4 regions of the Pseudomonas sp. GW101-3H06 genome follow, and region 1 is predicted to be linked to each of the others. Evidence: predicted binding sites of a transcription regulator. Region 1 holds the regulator's gene; each other region holds the start of a gene.
What was found. The regulator FliA, encoded in region 1, starts transcription of late flagellar genes. The targets are predictions, from matches to a motif close to CTAAAGTTTNNNNNNNNNNNGCCGNTAA.

Region 1 (4,441 bases):
GTCATCCGTAATATCGGAGCTGTCACCGGCGGCTTTCGGCGCTTGCGGCGCGGCAGGCGCGGCAGGCGCCACCACCGCATCAACGGCAAACTGGCCTTTACCGTGCAACTGGTCGAGCAACGACTCGAACTCGGCATCGGTGATTTCGTCACTGGCAGCGCCGTCGCTGGCCGGTGCCGGAGCAGCCGCCGGCGCCTCGGCCTGAGCCTTGACGGCGTTCAGCGAGTCCAGCAGTTGTTCAAATTCATTGTCGGTAATATCGCCCGATTCGCTTTCAGCGACAGGCTCTTCAACCACGTCGGCAACAGGTGCCGGTGCGACCTCGTCAGCCGTTTGCGGCTCGGCCAGACGAGCCAGGGCCGCGAGCAATTCAGGCGTGGCAGCCGTGATCGGGCTGCGCTCGCGGACTTCGCTGAACATGCTGTTCACCGCGTCCAGTGCTTCGAGAACCACGTCCATCAATTCCGAGTCGACGCGACGTTCGCCCTTGCGCAGGATGTCGAACACGTTTTCGGCGATGTGACAGCACTCCACCAGCTCGTTGAGCTGGAGGAAGCCGGCGCCCCCTTTTACAGTGTGAAAACCGCGAAAAATTGCATTGAGCAAGTCCGCATCATCTGGCCGGCTTTCCAGCTCGACCAGTTGCTCTGACAGTTGCTCTAGAATCTCGCCGGCCTCAACCAGGAAATCCTGAAGGATCTCTTCATCGGCGCCGAAGCTCATTAATGGTGTGCTCCTAACAGGTCTAAAAACCCAAAAAACCTAAAACTCCAAAACTCTAGAAAACTAAAATTCTAAAATCCCAGGCTGGATAGCAAATCGTCCACATCGTCCTGACCGGACACAACGTCTTCTCTTTTATCGGCATGAATCTGCGGACCTTCACCCTGAGAGAGATGTTTTTGTGGATCTTTTTCGGCAAGCATCGCCTCACGGTCATGTTCGATGCCCGCAAAGCGGTCCACCTGACTGGCCATGAGTACGAGCTTGAGCAGGTTGCTTTCAACTTCGGTGACCAGTTGGGTCACGCGCTTGATCACTTGACCGGTGAGGTCCTGGTAATCCTGGGCAAGCAGGATGTCGTTGAGGTTGCTCGACACCGCGCGGCCGTCTTCGGCGCTGCGCGCCAGGAAACCGTCGACCCGCCGCGCCAGTTCGCGGAACTCTTCAGCCCCGACTTCACGACGCATGAACCGTCCCCAGTCGGTACTCAAGGCCTGGGCTTCATCGCTCAGGCGGTTGACCACCGGCGTGGCGGTTTCCACCAGGTCCATGGTGCGGTTGGCCGCCGCCTCGGTCAGCTTGACCACATAGGACAGGCGCTCGGTCGCATCCGTGATCTGCGACACTTCCTCGGCTTGCGGCATGTGCGGGTCAATCTGGAAATTGACGATCGCGCTATGCAGCTCGCGGGTCAGCTTGCCCACTTCCTGATACAGGCCGCGGTCACGGGTCTGGTTGAGCTCATGGATCAATTGCACAGCATCGCCGAACTTGCCCTTTTCAAGGCTCGCGACCAGTTCGACGGCGTGTTTTTTCAGGGTCGATTCAAAATCACCCTGCGAAGATTCGTTATGCCCCATAGCTCCCCCGTGGCGCAGTTCAACCGATGCGTTCGAAAATCTTCTCGATTTTTTCTTTCAACGCCTGGGCCGTGAAGGGTTTGACCACATAGCCGTTTACACCGGCCTGGGCCGCTTCGATGATCTGTTCGCGCTTGGCTTCAGCGGTCACCATCAGCACCGGCAGGTGCTTGAGCTTTTCATCGGCACGCACGTGGCGCAGCAGATCGATACCGGTCATGCCTGGCATGTTCCAGTCCGTTACCAGAAAGTCGATGCTCCCGCTGTTGAGTACCGGAATGGCGGTAGTGCCATCGTCGGCCTCGACCGTGTTGGTGAACCCAAGGTCACGCAACAGGTTTTTTATGATCCGCCGCATCGTTGAGAAGTCATCAACGATGAGGATTTTCATGTTCTTGTCCAATTCGACCTCCAAGCAGACTAAAACGCGCCCAGCACCTGGACGCGCCATTTCAATCAATCTGGCAAAGCACTCGATGACTGTCTGGAGTACAGCGGATCGAGACCGGCGCGGTTCATCACCCCACCAGCCACGTCGCAGTGCCCCCACACTGCCTTCAGCGCGCTCGCCACTCTCCCAAACGCCCCCGCAAACGGGCCGCGCACTGGCTGTGTAACTGGCTGACCCGAGATTCGCTGACCCCCAGGACCTCACCGATTTCCTTGAGATTCAGCTCTTCGTCGTAGTACAGCGCCAACACCAGTCGCTCACGCTCCGGCAAATTGGCAATCGCGTCCGCCAGCGCCGCCTGGAAGCGTTCATCTTCCAGATCGCGTGACGGTTCAAGATGAGCACTCGCGCCATCCTCATGCAGCCCTTCGTGTTCGCCGTCCTGCAACAGATCGTCGAAGCTGAACAAGCGGCTGCCCAGGGTGTCGTTCAAAATCCCGTAATAATCGTCGAGACTCAATTGGAGTTCGGCCGCAACTTCGTGATCTTTAGCGTCACGACCGGTTTTAGCTTCAATCGAGCGAATGGCGTCGCTGACCATCCGGGTATTGCGGTGGACCGAACGTGGTGCCCAGTCCCCCTTGCGTACTTCATCGAGCATGGCGCCGCGGATGCGGATGCCCGCGTACGTCTCGAAACTCGCGCCTTTGCTGGCGTCGTATTTGGTCGACACTTCAAGCAGGCCGATCATCCCGGCCTGGATAAGGTCTTCGACCTGGACGCTGGCCGGCAGACGTGCCAGCAGGTGATAGGCAATGCGTTTGACCAGTGGCGCGTAACGCTCGATCAGCTCGTACTGCGCGTCACGCGCCGACTTCTTGTAGAGGTTGTAACCGCTGGCTGTCATAGCACAGGTCCTGCCGTTTGTTGCACGAGGCGCTCGACGAAAAACTCCAGGTGCCCGCGCGGGTTGGCGGGCAGCGGCCAGGTATCGACCTTCTGTGCGATGGCCTTGAACGCCAGCGAGCACTTGGAACGCGGGAACGCTTCATAGACCGCACGTTGTTTCTGCACGGCCTTGCGCACGCTTTCGTCGTACGGCACGGCGCCAACGTATTGCAGGGCGACGTCGAGGAAGCGGTCGGTGACCTTGGTCAACTTGGCGAACAGGTTGCGACCTTCCTGCGGGCTCTGCGCCATGTTGGCCAGGACGCGGAAACGATTCATGCCGTAATCGCGGTTAAGCAATTTGATCAATGCGTAGGCGTCGGTGATCGAGGTTGGCTCGTCGCAGACCACCAGCAACACTTCCTGCGCGGCGCGCACAAAACTGACTACCGAGTCACCGATACCCGCAGCGGTGTCGATCACCAGCACGTCGAGATTGTCGCCGATGTCGCTGAACGCCTGGATCAGGCCGGCGTGTTGCGCCGGGCTCAAATGCACCATGCTCTGGGTCCCGGACGCGGCCGGAACGATGCGGATGCCGCCTGGCCCCTGCAACAGGACGTCACGCAGCTCGCAACGGCCTTCAATCACATCAGCCAGAGTACGCTTGGGTGTCAGACCCAGCAGAACGTCGACGTTCGCCAGCCCCAGATCGGCGTCCAGCAGCATGACGCGCCGGCCAAGCTCAGCCAAAGCCAGGGACAAGTTCACTGACACGTTAGTTTTCCCGACGCCACCTTTGCCGCCGGTCACCGCGATCACCTGTACGGGATGCATGCTGCCCATGTTATTTCTTTACCTTGTCTTGCATAGACGGAGGCCACATTACTGGCTGCGCGTTCGCAACTGGAACAATGCATGGCAGACCATCGATGTAGGTACAAAAACGATTCATTGTCACCTCAGCCTACCTGCTTGGTCGGGCTGTGGTAGATATCAGCGAACATGTCAGCCATGGCTTCTTCGCTGGGCTCTTCCTGCATTTGCACGCTCACGGCGCGACTGACCAGTTGATGACGACGCGGCAGATGCAAATCATCCGGAATCCGCGGCCCATCGGTCAGGTACGCCACCGGCAACTCATGGCTGATGGCAAGGCTCAACACCTCGCCCAGACTCGCCGTTTCATCCAGTTTAGTCAGGATGCAGCCAGCGAGCCCGCAGCGCTTGTAACTGTGATAAGCGGCCGTTAGAACCTGTTTCTGGCTGGTGGTTGCCAGGACCAGGTAATTTTTTGACTTGATGCCACGCCCGGCCAGGCTTTCGAGCTGCATGCGCAGCGCCGGATCGCTGGCTTGCAGGCCGGCGGTATCGATCAGCACGACGCGTTTGCGCAACAATGGATCCAGCGCCTGCACCAGCGATTGCCCCGGATCGACGTGAGTTACCGACACGTTGAGAATCCGGCCCAGGGTCTTGAGTTGCTCCTGGGCACCAATACGATAGCTGTCCATGCTCACCAGCGCGATGTTTTGCGCGCCGTATTTGAGCACGTAACGGGCAGCCAGCTTGGCCAGGG
Region 2 (4,441 bases), 420 kb from region 1:
CATCAGACGCTCAGGACTCCACCAGTAGCCGGTGTAGATCAGGCTGGCGTACTTCGGCATCAGCTCGTCCTTGAGGTGAGCCACTTCGCGGTCCAGGGTGATCGATTCGATCGCACGGTGGGCGCGCAGCATGATGGTGCCGCCGGGCGTCTCGTAGCAGCCACGGGATTTCATGCCCACGTAACGGTTCTCGACGATATCCAGACGTCCGATACCGTGTTCGCCACCGATACGGTTCAGGGTCGCCAGCACGGTAGCCGGGGTCATTTCGACGCCGTCCAGGGCCACGATGTCGCCGTTGCGGTAAGTCAGCTCCAGGTACTGCGGCTTGTCAGGAGCGTTCTCCGGGGAGACAGTCCAGCGCCACATGTCTTCTTCATGCTCGGTCCAGGTGTCTTCCAGCACGCCGCCTTCATAGGAGATGTGCAGCAGATTGGCATCCATCGAGTATGGGGATTTTTTCTTGCCGTGACGTTCGATCGGGATTGCGTGCTTTTCAGCGTAATCCATCAGCTTCTCACGGGACAGCAGGTCCCATTCGCGCCATGGGGCGATCACTTTCACGCCAGGCTTGAGGGCATAGGCGCCCAGTTCGAAACGAACCTGGTCATTGCCTTTGCCGGTGGCGCCATGGGAAATGGCGTCAGCGCCGGTTTCGTTGGCGATTTCGATCAGGCGCTTGGCGATCAGCGGACGAGCGATGGAAGTACCCAGCAGGTACTCGCCTTCGTAAACGGTGTTGGCGCGGAACATCGGGAACACGAAATCGCGCACGAACTCTTCGCGCAAGTCGTCGATGTAGATTTCTTTCACGCCCATGGCCTGTGCCTTGGCGCGTGCCGGTTCGACCTCTTCGCCCTGACCCAGGTCAGCGGTGAAGGTCACCACTTCACAGTTATAAGTATCCTGCAGCCACTTGAGGATCACCGAAGTGTCCAGGCCGCCGGAATACGCCAGAACGACCTTGTTTACGTCCGCCATGCCATCACTCCACGGGGTTCTACGGAAAGCCGGGAAGTCTACCGCTCATGCAGGATAATTTACAGTGGCGCGACAGCTTATGACGACGAAGCGACAGATTATGTCGAGAGCGCGACGATGACCAAGGAGTCAGGATGTTGCCGAAGCGGCCGGCTTAGTGGCTTGAGGCGCCACTTGTTCCGGTGGTGCTCCCCGCTCCAGACGCACCGCAACCCGGCGGTTCTTCGAGCGATTGGCGTTGTTGGTATTGGGTGCCAGCGGATAACGCTCGCCATGGAAGCGCACGGTGATCTGCGACTCCTGGATGCCGTTCGCCTTGAAGAACTCCATGACGGCCAGGGCGCGGCGACGTGACAGGTCACGGTTGGTCAGGCGATTGCCGCTGTTGTCGGAATGGCCGTCGAGTTCGATGTGATTGACCGTCGGATCGGCCTTCATGAATTCGAGCATCACCTGCAGCCTGGCTTTCGCGGCAGCATCGAGCTCGATGCCGCCGCCGGGGAATCCGACTTCGGACTGCTTCACCTGATCGAAATTCTGTGGCAACAGCTTGGCGACACACCCCTGGTAGTCGGCAAACGCTTTATTGAACTTGACCGGTAACAGGCGCACTTCCGACACCCGCCCATCGCCAGAGGCATGCCGGACCACGGGACTGCGCCCATCCATCAGGCCACTGATCAAGCGTCCGGCCTGAGCGTGTGAGCTGTTGAACAACACGTTACCACTGCCGATTCTCACTGTACCCAGATTGATATCGCCCCGCCCCGGTTGCCAGGGCGCTGCGGCGGCCAGCAAGGTAGCCGAACCTCCACCCATCACGGCGTTGTAGGCATTCAGACGAAACGTCGCCTGCTCTCCGGCTCGACGCACGAACTGTCCCGAGCCGAAATCGGTGATCGGCTGGGTCAGGCGGCACTCGAACTTGTCGCCTTCGACCGTCCACTCAATGCTCTCCAGACGGGTCTGGAAAGTGAGCGCCATCGCGGGAAGGCTGGCAAACACACTGAGCAAGGCTAAATAACGCTGGCGCACGGGAGGCTCCACTGGCTTCTACAACAAAAAGACCGACACACAGATGTTTACGGCATACCTGTTGGATATCGGAAGCTTCCTGCAAAACTTGATAGCGAGTGCCTGCAAGAGTCTTTTCCGGTAGCATTCCCCTCAGTTTGACCCGCCTGGAATCCCCTCATGTCCGACCGCCTGACCCTGCTGCGTCCCGACGACTGGCACATTCATCTTCGCGATGGTGCCGTGTTGACCAATACCGTCGCGGATGTCGCGCGCACCTTTGGTCGCGCCATCATCATGCCCAACCTGGTACCTCCTGTCCGCAATGCGGCTGAGGCCGATGGCTACCGCCAGCGCATCCTCGCTGCCCGCCCGGCCGGCAGCCGGTTCGAACCGCTGATGGTCCTGTACCTGACCGACCGCACCCAGCCCGAAGAAATTCGCGAGGCCAAGGCTACCGGTTTCATTCACGCCGCCAAGCTGTACCCGGCCGGCGCGACCACCAACTCGGACTCTGGCGTCACCAGCATCGACAAGATCTTCCCTGCACTCGAGGCCATGGCCGAAGTGGGAATGCCCTTGCTGATCCACGGCGAAGTCACCCGTGGCGATGTCGACGTGTTCGACCGCGAAAAAATCTTCATCGATGAGCACATGCGTCGCGTGGTCGAGCGTTTCCCGACCCTCAAAGTAGTGTTCGAACACATCACCACCGCTGACGCCGTGCAGTTCGTCAACTCGGCTTCGGCCAACGTTGGCGCAACCATCACTGCGCATCACCTGCTGTACAACCGCAACCACATGCTGGTGGGCGGGATTCGGCCGCACTTCTATTGCCTGCCGATTCTCAAGCGCAACACGCACCAGGAAGCGTTGCTCGATGCCGCCACCAGCGGCAGTGAAAAATTCTTCCTTGGCACCGACTCGGCCCCCCATGCCCAGCACGCCAAGGAAGCCGCCTGCGGTTGTGCCGGTTGCTACACCGCTTTTGCTGCGATCGAGATGTATGCCGAAGCCTTCGAACAGCGCAATGCGCTGGACAAGCTCGAAGCGTTCGCCAGCCTCAACGGCCCTCGCTTCTATGGCCTGCCGGTGAACACCGATCGCATCACCCTGGTCCGCGAAGAATGGACCGCCCCAACCAGCCTGCCGTTTGGCGAGCTGACCGTTATCCCGCTGCGCGCCGGTGAAAAACTGCGCTGGCGCCTGCTGGAGGAACACGCGTGAGCGAAGACCATTTCGACGATGAACAGGAAGGTCAAGGCGGCGGAGGCGGTCCTCGTCATCCAATGGCTGCCAGGTTTCGTGGTTACCTGCCGGTTGTCGTCGACGTAGAAACCGGTGGCTTCAACTCGGCCACTGACGCCCTGCTGGAAATCGCCGCGACTACCATCGCCATGGATGAAAAGGGCTTTGTCTACCCTGATCACACCTACTTCTTCCGGGTCGAGCCTTTCGAAGGTGCGAACGTCGAAGCGGCAGCGCTGGAGTTCACCGGGATCAAGCTCGATCACCCGCTTCGCATGGCCGTGAGCGAAGAGTCGGCGCTGAACGATATCTTCCGCGGTGTACGCAAGGCGCTCAAAGCCAACGGTTGCAAGCGGGCGATTCTGGTCGGTCACAACAGCAGCTTCGACCTGGGCTTCCTCAACGCTGCCGTCGCGCGCCTGGACATGAAGCGCAACCCGTTTCACCCGTTCTCCAGCTTTGACACAGCCACCCTCGCCGGCCTGGCTTATGGTCAAACGGTGCTGGCCAAAGCCTGTCAGGCAGCCGACATCGACTTCGACGGTCGCGAGGCCCACTCGGCTCGCTATGACACGGAGAAGACCGCCGAGCTGTTCTGCGGCATCGTCAATCGCTGGAAACAAATGGGCGGTTGGGAAGACTTCGACGACTGATCCGTCGCACTCATCCCACCCATAAAAAAACCGGCCTCAAGGGCCGGTTTTTTTGTACCTGCTTTTTGTAGCAGGAGCGTGTGCCTTACAGCGCAGCAGCGTGCTCGGTCAGGTAGGCCGCGACGCCTTCTGGCGAAGCGTTCATGCCCTTGTCGCCTTTTTTCCAGTTCGCAGGGCAGACTTCGCCGTGCTCTTCGTGGAATTGCAGAGCGTCGACCAGACGCAGCAACTCTTCCATGTTACGACCCAGCGGCAGGTCGTTAACGATCTGCGAACGGACAACGCCTTTGTCGTCGATCAGGAACGCACCACGGAAGGCCACGCCATCAGCGGACTGAACGTCGTAGGCTTTCATGATTTCCTGCTTGATGTCGGCAGCCATGGTGTAACGGACTTCGCCGATACCGCCATTGTTGACCGGGGTGTTGCGCCACGCGTTGTGGGTGAAATGCGAGTCGATGGACACAGCGATCACTTCAACGTTGCGTGCCTTGAACTCAGACATGCGGTTATCCAGAGCAATCAGCTCCGACGGGCAAACGAAG
Region 3 (4,441 bases), 1.7 Mb from region 1:
ATGGCGATAGTAATCCTGACCGATCTCTGTGACCGTGAACTTGCGGGTTGATCGCTGGATCAGGCGGACACCGAGCCGCTCTTCAAGCGAGGCAATGCGCCTGCTCAGTTTCGATTTCGGTATGTCGAGTTTTTTACTCGCACTTGTGAAACCGTTGTGGTCGACGACCTGAACAAAAAAGTACAAATCATTGAAATCGTACACGGAGCCATTTACTCGCAGTCTGAATACAAGGCGGAGTATCGCAGGTGATAGAACGTGTTTCACATATCCCGCCGGGAGAAACCGCTCGAAGCGGGTGCAGAGGCTGCAGTAGGCCCTTTATCGGACTTGGCGCACGACAGCGTGAGCATGATCGTTGGTGACTCGCAGCCCGCATTACGTGCCCGGCTCAACCATTTGATCGAAACATTCAATGCCCATGGAGACTATTTGTTATGAAGGCTGCACGCATGAGTGAAGCGCAGGTCGCGGCCTTTTGCCTGGCCTTGCCCGGTGCTCGAGAGGATTACAAGTGGGGCGGCGTGCGGGTGTTTTCGGTGGCCGGGACCAAGATGTTCGCCTTGCAGAACCTGCGTGGTGACTCGCTGGCATTCAAGGTCGACAAGGATCTGTTTCTCGGTCACTGCGACCGTCCCGGCATTCATCCGGCGCCTTATCTGGCGCGGGCCCAGTGGGTCATCATGGCAACGCCCTACCCGCTTGGCGCCGAGGAGTTGCAGGGCTTGTTGCGACGCTCCCATCAACTGGTGGTCGGCAAGTTGCCCAAGCGCGCGCAGGTCGGGCTGCTGCTCTAGACCAACGAACAACCCACCGGGGTTGCTCACTGTCTTTCAGAACAATGCAAACAGATGTGCGCCGAGAAACAACATGTCGATCCAGAACACCTGATGCAGCAGCACGATGAGCCAGAACACCAGTTGAAAGGAAAACTTGCGCGTCTTGTGCCGAAACATTTGCTGCGCCAGTAAGGCACCCGGCCAGCCACCGGCGAACTCCAGCGCATGCAGGACGTTCTCCGGGGTACGCCAGTGATCGGCGCGCGCCTTGCGCTTGTCGCTCCAGTACAGCAAAAACGCCAGCACGCTGACGATGCCGTAGGCCGCCAGGGGAATTAGCGAAACCCCTTGCAACGCCATCGACATCGAACCGAAAAACGGCAACGCACACAGGATCGCGAACACCAGCAACTTCAACCGCAGATTACGGATCTCGCCGCCCGATGGGCGTCCAGAGTTGTTGCGCGCGCCCGAGTCACTCATGGCTTGACCGCGGTCCAGTCGACCCAGCCGAACTGCCAGGTGGCCAGGATGACCAGGCCAAATGCGATGCGGTACCAGGCAAATGCCGCATAGCTGTGGCTGGCGATGAACTTGAGCAAGCCCCTGACGGCGATCATCGCGAAGATGAACGCAGTGACGAAGCCGATGGCGAATACCGGGAAATCGGCCGGGACGAACAGCTTGTGGTACTTGTAGCCCGAGTACACGGCGGCACCCACCATGGTCGGCATCGCCAGGAAGAACGAAAACTCGGTGGCGGTCTTGCGCGACAGGCCGAACAATAATCCACCGATGATTGTGCAGCCGGAGCGAGAGGTCCCCGGAATCATCGCCAGGCACTGGGCGAAGCCGACTTTCAGGGCATCTTTCCAGGTGATCTCATCCACTGTTTCGGCATGCACCTCATGCTGACGATTTTCCGCCCACAACATGACGATACCGCCCACCACCAACGCGGCGGCCACCGTGATCGGGTTGAACAGATAGTGATGGATCAAGTCGGCGAAGATCACCCCCAGAACCACGGCGGGAAAGAAGGCAATCAGCAGGTTCGCGGTAAAGCGTCGTGCGCCGGGTTGCGTCGGCAAGCCAATGACCACATCGAAAATCTTGCGGCGAAATTCCCACACCACCGCCAGGATCGCCCCCAACTGGATAATGATGTTGAACGCCATGGCGCGCTCGCCACCGAAATTGAGCAGGTCGGCCACAATGATCTGGTGCCCGGTACTGGAAATGGGCAAAAACTCTGTCAGCCCTTCTACAACCCCAAGTATCAACGCCTGAAAGGCAGTCCAAAGATCCATCAATCCCCCAAAGGCTATGCGTCAACGCATGCCCCGTTAGTATTTTTCAAAGCGTTCAGCGTAGTTGAAAACCCGCGCGCACAAGATACCCGCAGGCCGGGAAAAATTCCGTGAAAAATCAATTTGTATTCAGGTTTTTCCGCGCGCGGCCGAAATCCTGTGAGAGAAGCCCGATTGGCGTTGCCACGTTATCGGGCCGGACAGGATGCTGGCGATCACTTCTTACAAGAACAACCACAAAAACAAGAATCTGGAGCACCGCGTTATGAACAGCTTGCGCAATATGTCGATCAGTCGGCGTTTGTGGCTCATCTTGATCGTGGCCGTCGTGATGCTATTGGCGTTGGGCGCCTTGATGCTCAAGCAGATTCACGAAGACCTCAATGAGGCCAAGGCGCAAAAAACCCAGCATGTGGTGCAAACCGCCAGCGGCATTCTCACCTACTACCACGGCCTGGAAACCGCCGGCACCCTCACCCGCGAGGCGGCGCAGAAACAGGCGCTGACCGCCGTGCGCGGACTGCGCTATGACCAGAACGATTACTTCTGGATCAATGACCTCACGCCAGTGATGGTCATGCACCCTGCCAACCCGAAACTCGATGGTCAGAACCTGTCGGCGATCCGCGACCCGGACGGCTTTGCGGTGTTCAACGAAATGGTCGCCGTCGCCAAGGCCAAGGGCGCCGGCATCATCAATTATCGCTGGCCGAAACCGGGTGCCAGCGACCCGGTGGAAAAAACCTCCTACGTCAAACTGTTCGAACCCTGGGGCTGGGTGATCGGCTCGGGCGTGTACATCGATGACATGCAAGCCGAGTTCTACGGCCAGGTCTGGGAAGCATCGGCGATCGGCCTGGCCATCGCACTGATCATGGCGGCGCTGGTGATCGTGATTGCCCGCAGCATCGTCCGCCCGCTTCAGGAAACCGTGAACGCGATGGCCAACATCGCCAGCGGCGAAAGCGACCTGACCCGCAGCCTCGACACCCACGGCCAGGATGAAGTCACGCAACTGGCGCGGCACTTCAACGCCTTCACCACCAAACTGCGGCTGGTGATCGGTGAGTTGCAGGTGTCCGCCAGTGCCCTGGGGCAATCGTCCAGCGAACTGGGCAACGACGCCACCCAGGCCCAACAACGCAGCCAGCAACAATCGCAACAGATGGAACTGGTGGCCACCGCGATCAATGAAGTGACCTATGGCGTGCAGGATGTGGCGAAGAACGCCGAGCATGCCGCCAGCGAAATGCGCGATGCCGAAGCGCAGGCGCAACAAGGCCAGATCAACATCGACGGCAGTCTCAAGCAGATCGATACCCTGTCCTCCACCATCGACCAGGCGGTGGAAGTGATCCGCACACTGGCCAGCGAAAGCACCCAGATAGGCAGCGTCCTGGAAGTGATCCGCTCCATCGCCGAGCAAACCAATTTGCTGGCCCTCAACGCCGCGATCGAGGCGGCCCGGGCCGGCGAGCAAGGTCGAGGGTTCGCGGTGGTGGCCGATGAAGTGCGCCTGCTGGCCCAGCGTACCCAGAAATCCACGGCAGAAATCCAGTCGATGATCGAACGCCTGCAAACTCACTCCGAGGCAGCGGTCAAGGTGATCGGCGACAGCAGTCGGGCTTCGCAACTCACGATCGAACAAGCCGGTCTGGCCGGCGCCAGCCTCAATGCCATCGCCCAGGCATTGCGCAACCTCAACGGGCTGAACGCATCGATTGCCAGCGCGACGTTGCAGCAGGCGCATGTGGTCGAGGACATCAACCAGAACGTCACGCAAGCAGCCGGACTCTCCCACAGCACCGCGCTCGCGGCCGAGCAGTCCAGCGTGGCGAGCGTGCGGCTCAAGGACTTGAGTGAGCAGTTGAACGGGTTGCTCAGGCAGTTCCGCGTGTAAGCCGAAGAATCGCTTGCATGATCCCTTGTGGGAGCGAGCCTGCTCGCGAAAGCGGTGGGTCAGTCGGCATGGATGTTGGCTGGGTTGGCCTCTTCGCGAGCAGGCTCGCTCCCTCAGGTGCCTGAGGTTACAATCCGCCCCCTCTCCGACTTCCCCCAAGGAACCTGCATGTCCGGGCTTGAACTGTTTGCCGCCACCCTCGGTGTCATTGCCGTCTGGTTGACGGTCAAGCAGAACCCCTGGTGCTGGCCGATCGGCCTGGTCATGGTACTTATCTACAGCTGGATCTTTTTCGAAGTGAAGCTGTATTCGGACATGCTGCTGCAAGTGATCTATGCCGGCCTGCAGATCTACGGCTGGTGGCAATGGACCCATGCCGGTGATGCACGGCATGGGCGCGAAGTCAGCTGGCTCGACGGTCCAAACGTGGTGTTGGGCCTGGTCATCGGGGC
Region 4 (4,441 bases), 150 kb from region 1:
CCCGGACTGCACTGAACCATCTGGTAATGATCCGGCAATCCGTTCAGCGCTTCGGATGCACCGAGGAACAGATAGCCACCCGGCTTCAACGTGCTGTGAATGCGCAACAGGATGTCCTTCTTCACTTCGGCAGAGAAGTAGATCAGCACGTTGCGGCAGAACACGATGTCGAACTTGCCGAGGCTCGCGTAGCTATCCAGCAGGTTGAAGGAGCGGAATTCCACTCGGCTCTTGATCGGCGCCTTGATGGCCCAGCGTCCCGGCCCCTTCGGATCGAAATAACGCTGCAGCCGCTCGGGCGACAGACCGCGACCGATGGCCAGGCTGTCGTATTCGCCGGTCTTGCAGTTGGTGAGCATGGTGCCGGACAGATCGGTGGCCACGATCTGCACCCCCATCTTCAATTGCCCGACATTGGTCCGCTCGAACTCGTCGATGGACATCGACAGCGAGTACGGCTCCTGACCCGACGAGCACGCCGCCGACCAAATCCGCAAACGCTGGCCGGGACTGGCCTTGATCGCTTCAGGCAGTACCTTGTTCTTCAAGACTTCAAACGGATAGGTGTCACGAAACCACAAGGTTTCGTTGGTCGTCATCGCGTCCACCACCATCTCGCGCAACCCGCTGCGCGGCTGGGTCTGGATGCGTTGGACCAACTCACCCAGGGACTTGATGCCTTGCTGCTCCATCAGTTTGTTGAGACGGCTCGAGACCAGATACTGCTTGTTTTCACCGAGCAAAATGCCACAGGCTTTTTCCAGGAATACCCGGAACTGTTCGAAATCCAAATTACCCGTAGACAATGCTGCCGCCTCTTAAATCGTGTTGACTGCCAGGGGCCGGACGCCCCTAGCTGATATCTGCTGCTTTGATCCGGTCGACTACCCGGGATGCCAGGTCATCAGGACGGAATTTGGCCAGGAAGTCATCGGCACCGACTTTCTTGACCATCGCCTGATTGAACACGCCCGACAACGAAGTATGCAGGATGATATGAAGCTTTTGCATGCGAGGATCGTTGCGGATCTCGGCCGTCAGCGTGTACCCGTCCATCTCCGGCATCTCGATGTCGGAGATCATCATCAGGAACTCTTCTTCCGGCTTCTTGCCCTCGTCGACCAGTTTGCGCAGGTAATCCAGCGCTTGCCGGCCGTCGTTCAACGCCACCACTTCGACACCGACCGTTTGCAGGCAGCGCGTGACCTGCTTGCGCGCCACCGACGAATCATCGACCGTCAGCACACGCAACGAGAGTGCCTTGTGCTGGGTTTCGACATCGACCACGCCGACGGAAATCGCTTCCGGCGTCGGCGCCACTTCCGCCAGCACCTTTTCGACGTCGATGATTTCAACCAACTGATTGTCGACCCGCGTCACCGCCGTCAGGTAGTGATCGCGACCGGTCCCCTTGGGTGGCGGATGAATCTCCTCCCAGTTCATATTGACGATGCGTTCCACCGAGCGCACCAGAAATCCCTGGGTCTTGGTGTTGTATTCCGTGATGATCACGAAGGGATTGTTCTTGTCCTTCAAAGCGCCGGAGCCAGTCGCCATTGCCAGATCAAGGATCGGAATGGTCGCCCCCCGGATATTCGCCACGCCGCACACGACAGGACTGGACTTGGGCATCAGCGTCAGCTGGGGGCATTGCAACACCTCCCGAACCTTGAACACGTTGATCCCATACAGCTGCTGGCCGTCGAGACGGAACAACAACAGCTCAAGGCGATTCTGCCCTACCAGTTGCGTGCGCTGGTTCACCGAATCCATTACACCAGCCATGCCCAGACTCCTACACCAACGCTAAGTGTTGTTGCGACGCACATTCATCTCTAAACGGCACGGCGCTTGCTTTTTATCTTTGTATGAACACAGAACCGACATTTTTCCGACGCCCGACCACACTCCACCGCAAATTCCTCGGTGCGTTGGCGGCTGTGTGCCTGTTCAACACTGGCAGCCCTGCCGTTGCTGACGCGGTTACCTTGCCTGACATGCTTATCGGCGTCACCCAGGGCTTTCTTGAATTCACCGTAGAAGACTATCTGGCTACCAGTCAAACGGAAGGTCGCTACGAAATCCAGGTCAACCAGCTCGATCCGCGTATGCGCATGCCGATGTGCGACAAGGAATTGACAGCCTCACTGGAGAGTCCGGCCAAGCCGTTGGGCCGGGTCACGGTCAAGGTTCGCTGCGAGGGAACATCCCCCTGGACGGTCTTCGTACCCGCTCAAGTACGCCTGTTTCGCGACGTCGTGACCACCTCGCGACCACTGCGGCGCGCCGGCATTGTCGAGCCTGAGGATGTGATCCTGCGTGAGCGGGATATCAGTGCGATCAACCAGGGCTACCTGACCTCCGTCGAACAGGCGATCGGACAACGACTTACCCGACCAATGGTCACCGATCAGGTCATTACCCTGGTCCATCTCGAACAGGCGGAAGTTATCCGCAAAGGTGATCAAGTGGTGATCACCGCCCGCAGCGGTACGCTCAGCGTGCGAATGCCCGGCGAAGCGCTGTCCAATGGCGGCATGAGCGAACAGATCCGGGTGAAAAACCTCAACTCCCAACGAGTCATCAAGGCGCAAGTCATCGCGCCGGGCCAGGTGGAGGTTTCCATGTAGGCGGCCATGCAGAGCCCTGTGTTTCGTGAAGATGTGGCGCTGGCCATGGCTGTTCCCTAAACTGTGCCCCATACAGGGCAAGCGCTGACGCGCGCAAGCTCATTGATAAATGGGCCTAAAGTTTTTCAGGGAATGGCCGAAAACATGGCAAGCGTCCAAATTCCCAGAGGTTTTTATCATGGTCATCGATTTCAGCCGTTTGAACAGTTCCTCGTCATTGACGGGCAGTACACGTACCAGCGCTGCCAAGGAAACCGCCGAAACCGGTAAATCCGCACCGCTGACTACCCAGGCCGAACAGGCCGGTACCGCTACAGTCGGGGAATCGGTACATCTCAGCAATGAGGCTCAACAGTTGCAGAAGATCACTGATACGCTGCGCGATCAGCCTGTCGTCGACAAAGCCCGCGTGGCCGAGTTGAAAGCAGCGATTGCCGATGGCAGCTATAAAGTCGACAGCAACCGTGTAGCCAGCAAACTGCTCAACTTCGAAGCCCAGCGCTAGGCCCCGGCCGGCGCCAGGCTTTTGGACGCTTAAAACCCAAGGCCAGCCATGCACGACACGAATCTACTGCAACTGATCACCGACGATTTTGCTCCAGCGCAACAATTGCTGGAGTTACTGCGTACCGAGTCCCTCGCCTTGCATGGTCGCGACATGTCCCTGCTCGAAGATATTCTGGCGCAGAAGCAAGCCTTGATCATTTTGCTTGAACAGCATGGCCGCAAGCGCAGTGAAATCCTCGCCAGTCTCAACCTGCCGACCAACCGTAGCGGTCTGGAGCAACTGGCCAGCCAGTCGAGCGTCGGCGAAGCACTGCTGGCACAAAGCGATGTGCTGACCGACCTTTTGACTCAATGCCAAGCCGCCAATGCCAACAACGGCCAGTCGATTCTGGTACAGCAGGCCGCCACGGCCACTCAGCTGAAAATCCTCACCGGCGGCGAACCTCCAGCGCTCTATGACGCCAGCGGAACATTTTCCAAGCTTGTGAAACCGCGCCCGCTCAGTCAGGCTTGAGCCCGTCGATGAGCACGCACTATCAAGACGCGAAACATGCTGGCAAAATGCTGGCTAGCCGTAGTCAAAATTTGTCTGGAGATTGATTAACCGTGTCCAATGCCTTAAATGCGGACGATGCTCCGCAGCCACCCAAGGTGCTCAGCACGCCTCTGGAAATCTCCGGCAACCTTCGCCAACTGCAAGAAAGCCATGACCCGCTGATCATCACGTTCCATGAGCGCAGCCAGCGCTTCCAGAGCTATCTGGTGGACATTGATCGCGACAGCAACATGATTGCCCTGGATGAAATGATTCCCCGTGACGGCGAACGCTTCCTGCTGGCCGGCGAGCCGTTCAAGGTTGAAGGTTTCCACGATGGTGTGCGCATAGCGTGGGAAAGCAATGGTCCGCTGACCATCGACGAATCCGGTGGCAGTCGTTGCTACCGTGGCACGCTGCCCGACGAAGTGGTCTACCACCAGCGCCGCAATGCATTCCGTGCGGCATTGAAGCTGGCTCAACTGGTCGACGTCGACCTGGATGGCGAGAAACTCAAGGCGCCGATCAGCGGCAAGTTGCTGGACATCTCGGCCACCGGTTGCAAGTTGCGCTTCACCGGCGACATCACTGGCAGCCTGCAGTTGGGCCAAGTCTATGATCGCTTCATGGCCGCCCTGCCCTTCGGCAAGATGACCGCGCCGGTCGAACTGCGGTATCTGCACTTCGAAGAAAAGATCTCCACTACTTTCGCCGGTGTACGCTTCCACAACATGAGCGGGCTGGTGCAGCGGCAAGTCGAGCGGTTCGT

Region 2: AC07ZE_RS24060 (flagellar protein MotY) is a predicted target of FliA. The motif match lies at 2,082-2,109, and genes of this name have one in related genera.
Region 3: AC07ZE_RS14285 (methyl-accepting chemotaxis protein) is a predicted target of FliA. The motif match lies at 2,218-2,245, and genes of this name have one in related genera.
Region 4: flgM (flagellar biosynthesis anti-sigma factor FlgM) is a predicted target of FliA. The motif match lies at 2,746-2,773, and genes of this name have one in related genera.

Annotation. Positions count from the first base shown of each region.
Region 1 is NZ_JBWKZO010000001.1:4,828,639-4,833,079, forward strand. It holds gene AC07ZE_RS22070 (chemotaxis protein CheA) at 1-723, opposite strand, end outside; gene AC07ZE_RS22075 (protein phosphatase CheZ) at 795-1,583, opposite strand; gene AC07ZE_RS22080 (chemotaxis response regulator CheY) at 1,603-1,974, opposite strand; gene fliA (RNA polymerase sigma factor FliA) at 2,141-2,881, opposite strand; gene fleN (flagellar synthesis regulator FleN) at 2,878-3,708, opposite strand; gene flhF (flagellar biosynthesis GTPase FlhF) at 3,825-4,441, opposite strand, start outside.
Region 2 is NZ_JBWKZO010000001.1:5,246,350-5,250,790, forward strand. It holds gene AC07ZE_RS24055 (argininosuccinate synthase) at 1-981, opposite strand, end outside; gene AC07ZE_RS24060 (flagellar protein MotY) at 1,111-2,016, opposite strand; gene pyrC (dihydroorotase) at 2,176-3,222, shown strand; gene rnt (ribonuclease T) at 3,219-3,896, shown strand; gene AC07ZE_RS24075 (peroxiredoxin) at 3,982-4,441, opposite strand, start outside.
Region 3 is NZ_JBWKZO010000001.1:3,110,506-3,114,946, reverse strand. It holds gene AC07ZE_RS14305 (LysR substrate-binding domain-containing protein) at 1-204, opposite strand, end outside; gene AC07ZE_RS14300 (MmcQ/YjbR family DNA-binding protein) at 438-797, shown strand; gene AC07ZE_RS14295 (DUF1294 domain-containing protein) at 834-1,262, opposite strand; gene AC07ZE_RS14290 (undecaprenyl-diphosphate phosphatase) at 1,259-2,089, opposite strand; gene AC07ZE_RS14285 (methyl-accepting chemotaxis protein) at 2,355-3,989, shown strand; gene pnuC (nicotinamide riboside transporter PnuC) at 4,158-4,441, shown strand, end outside.
Region 4 is NZ_JBWKZO010000001.1:4,976,721-4,981,161, forward strand. It holds gene cheR (protein-glutamate O-methyltransferase CheR) at 1-806, opposite strand, end outside; gene AC07ZE_RS22805 (chemotaxis protein CheV) at 853-1,785, opposite strand; gene flgA (flagellar basal body P-ring formation chaperone FlgA) at 1,869-2,630, shown strand; gene flgM (flagellar biosynthesis anti-sigma factor FlgM) at 2,809-3,135, shown strand; gene AC07ZE_RS22820 (flagella synthesis protein FlgN) at 3,184-3,651, shown strand; gene AC07ZE_RS22825 (flagellar brake protein) at 3,744-4,441, shown strand, end outside.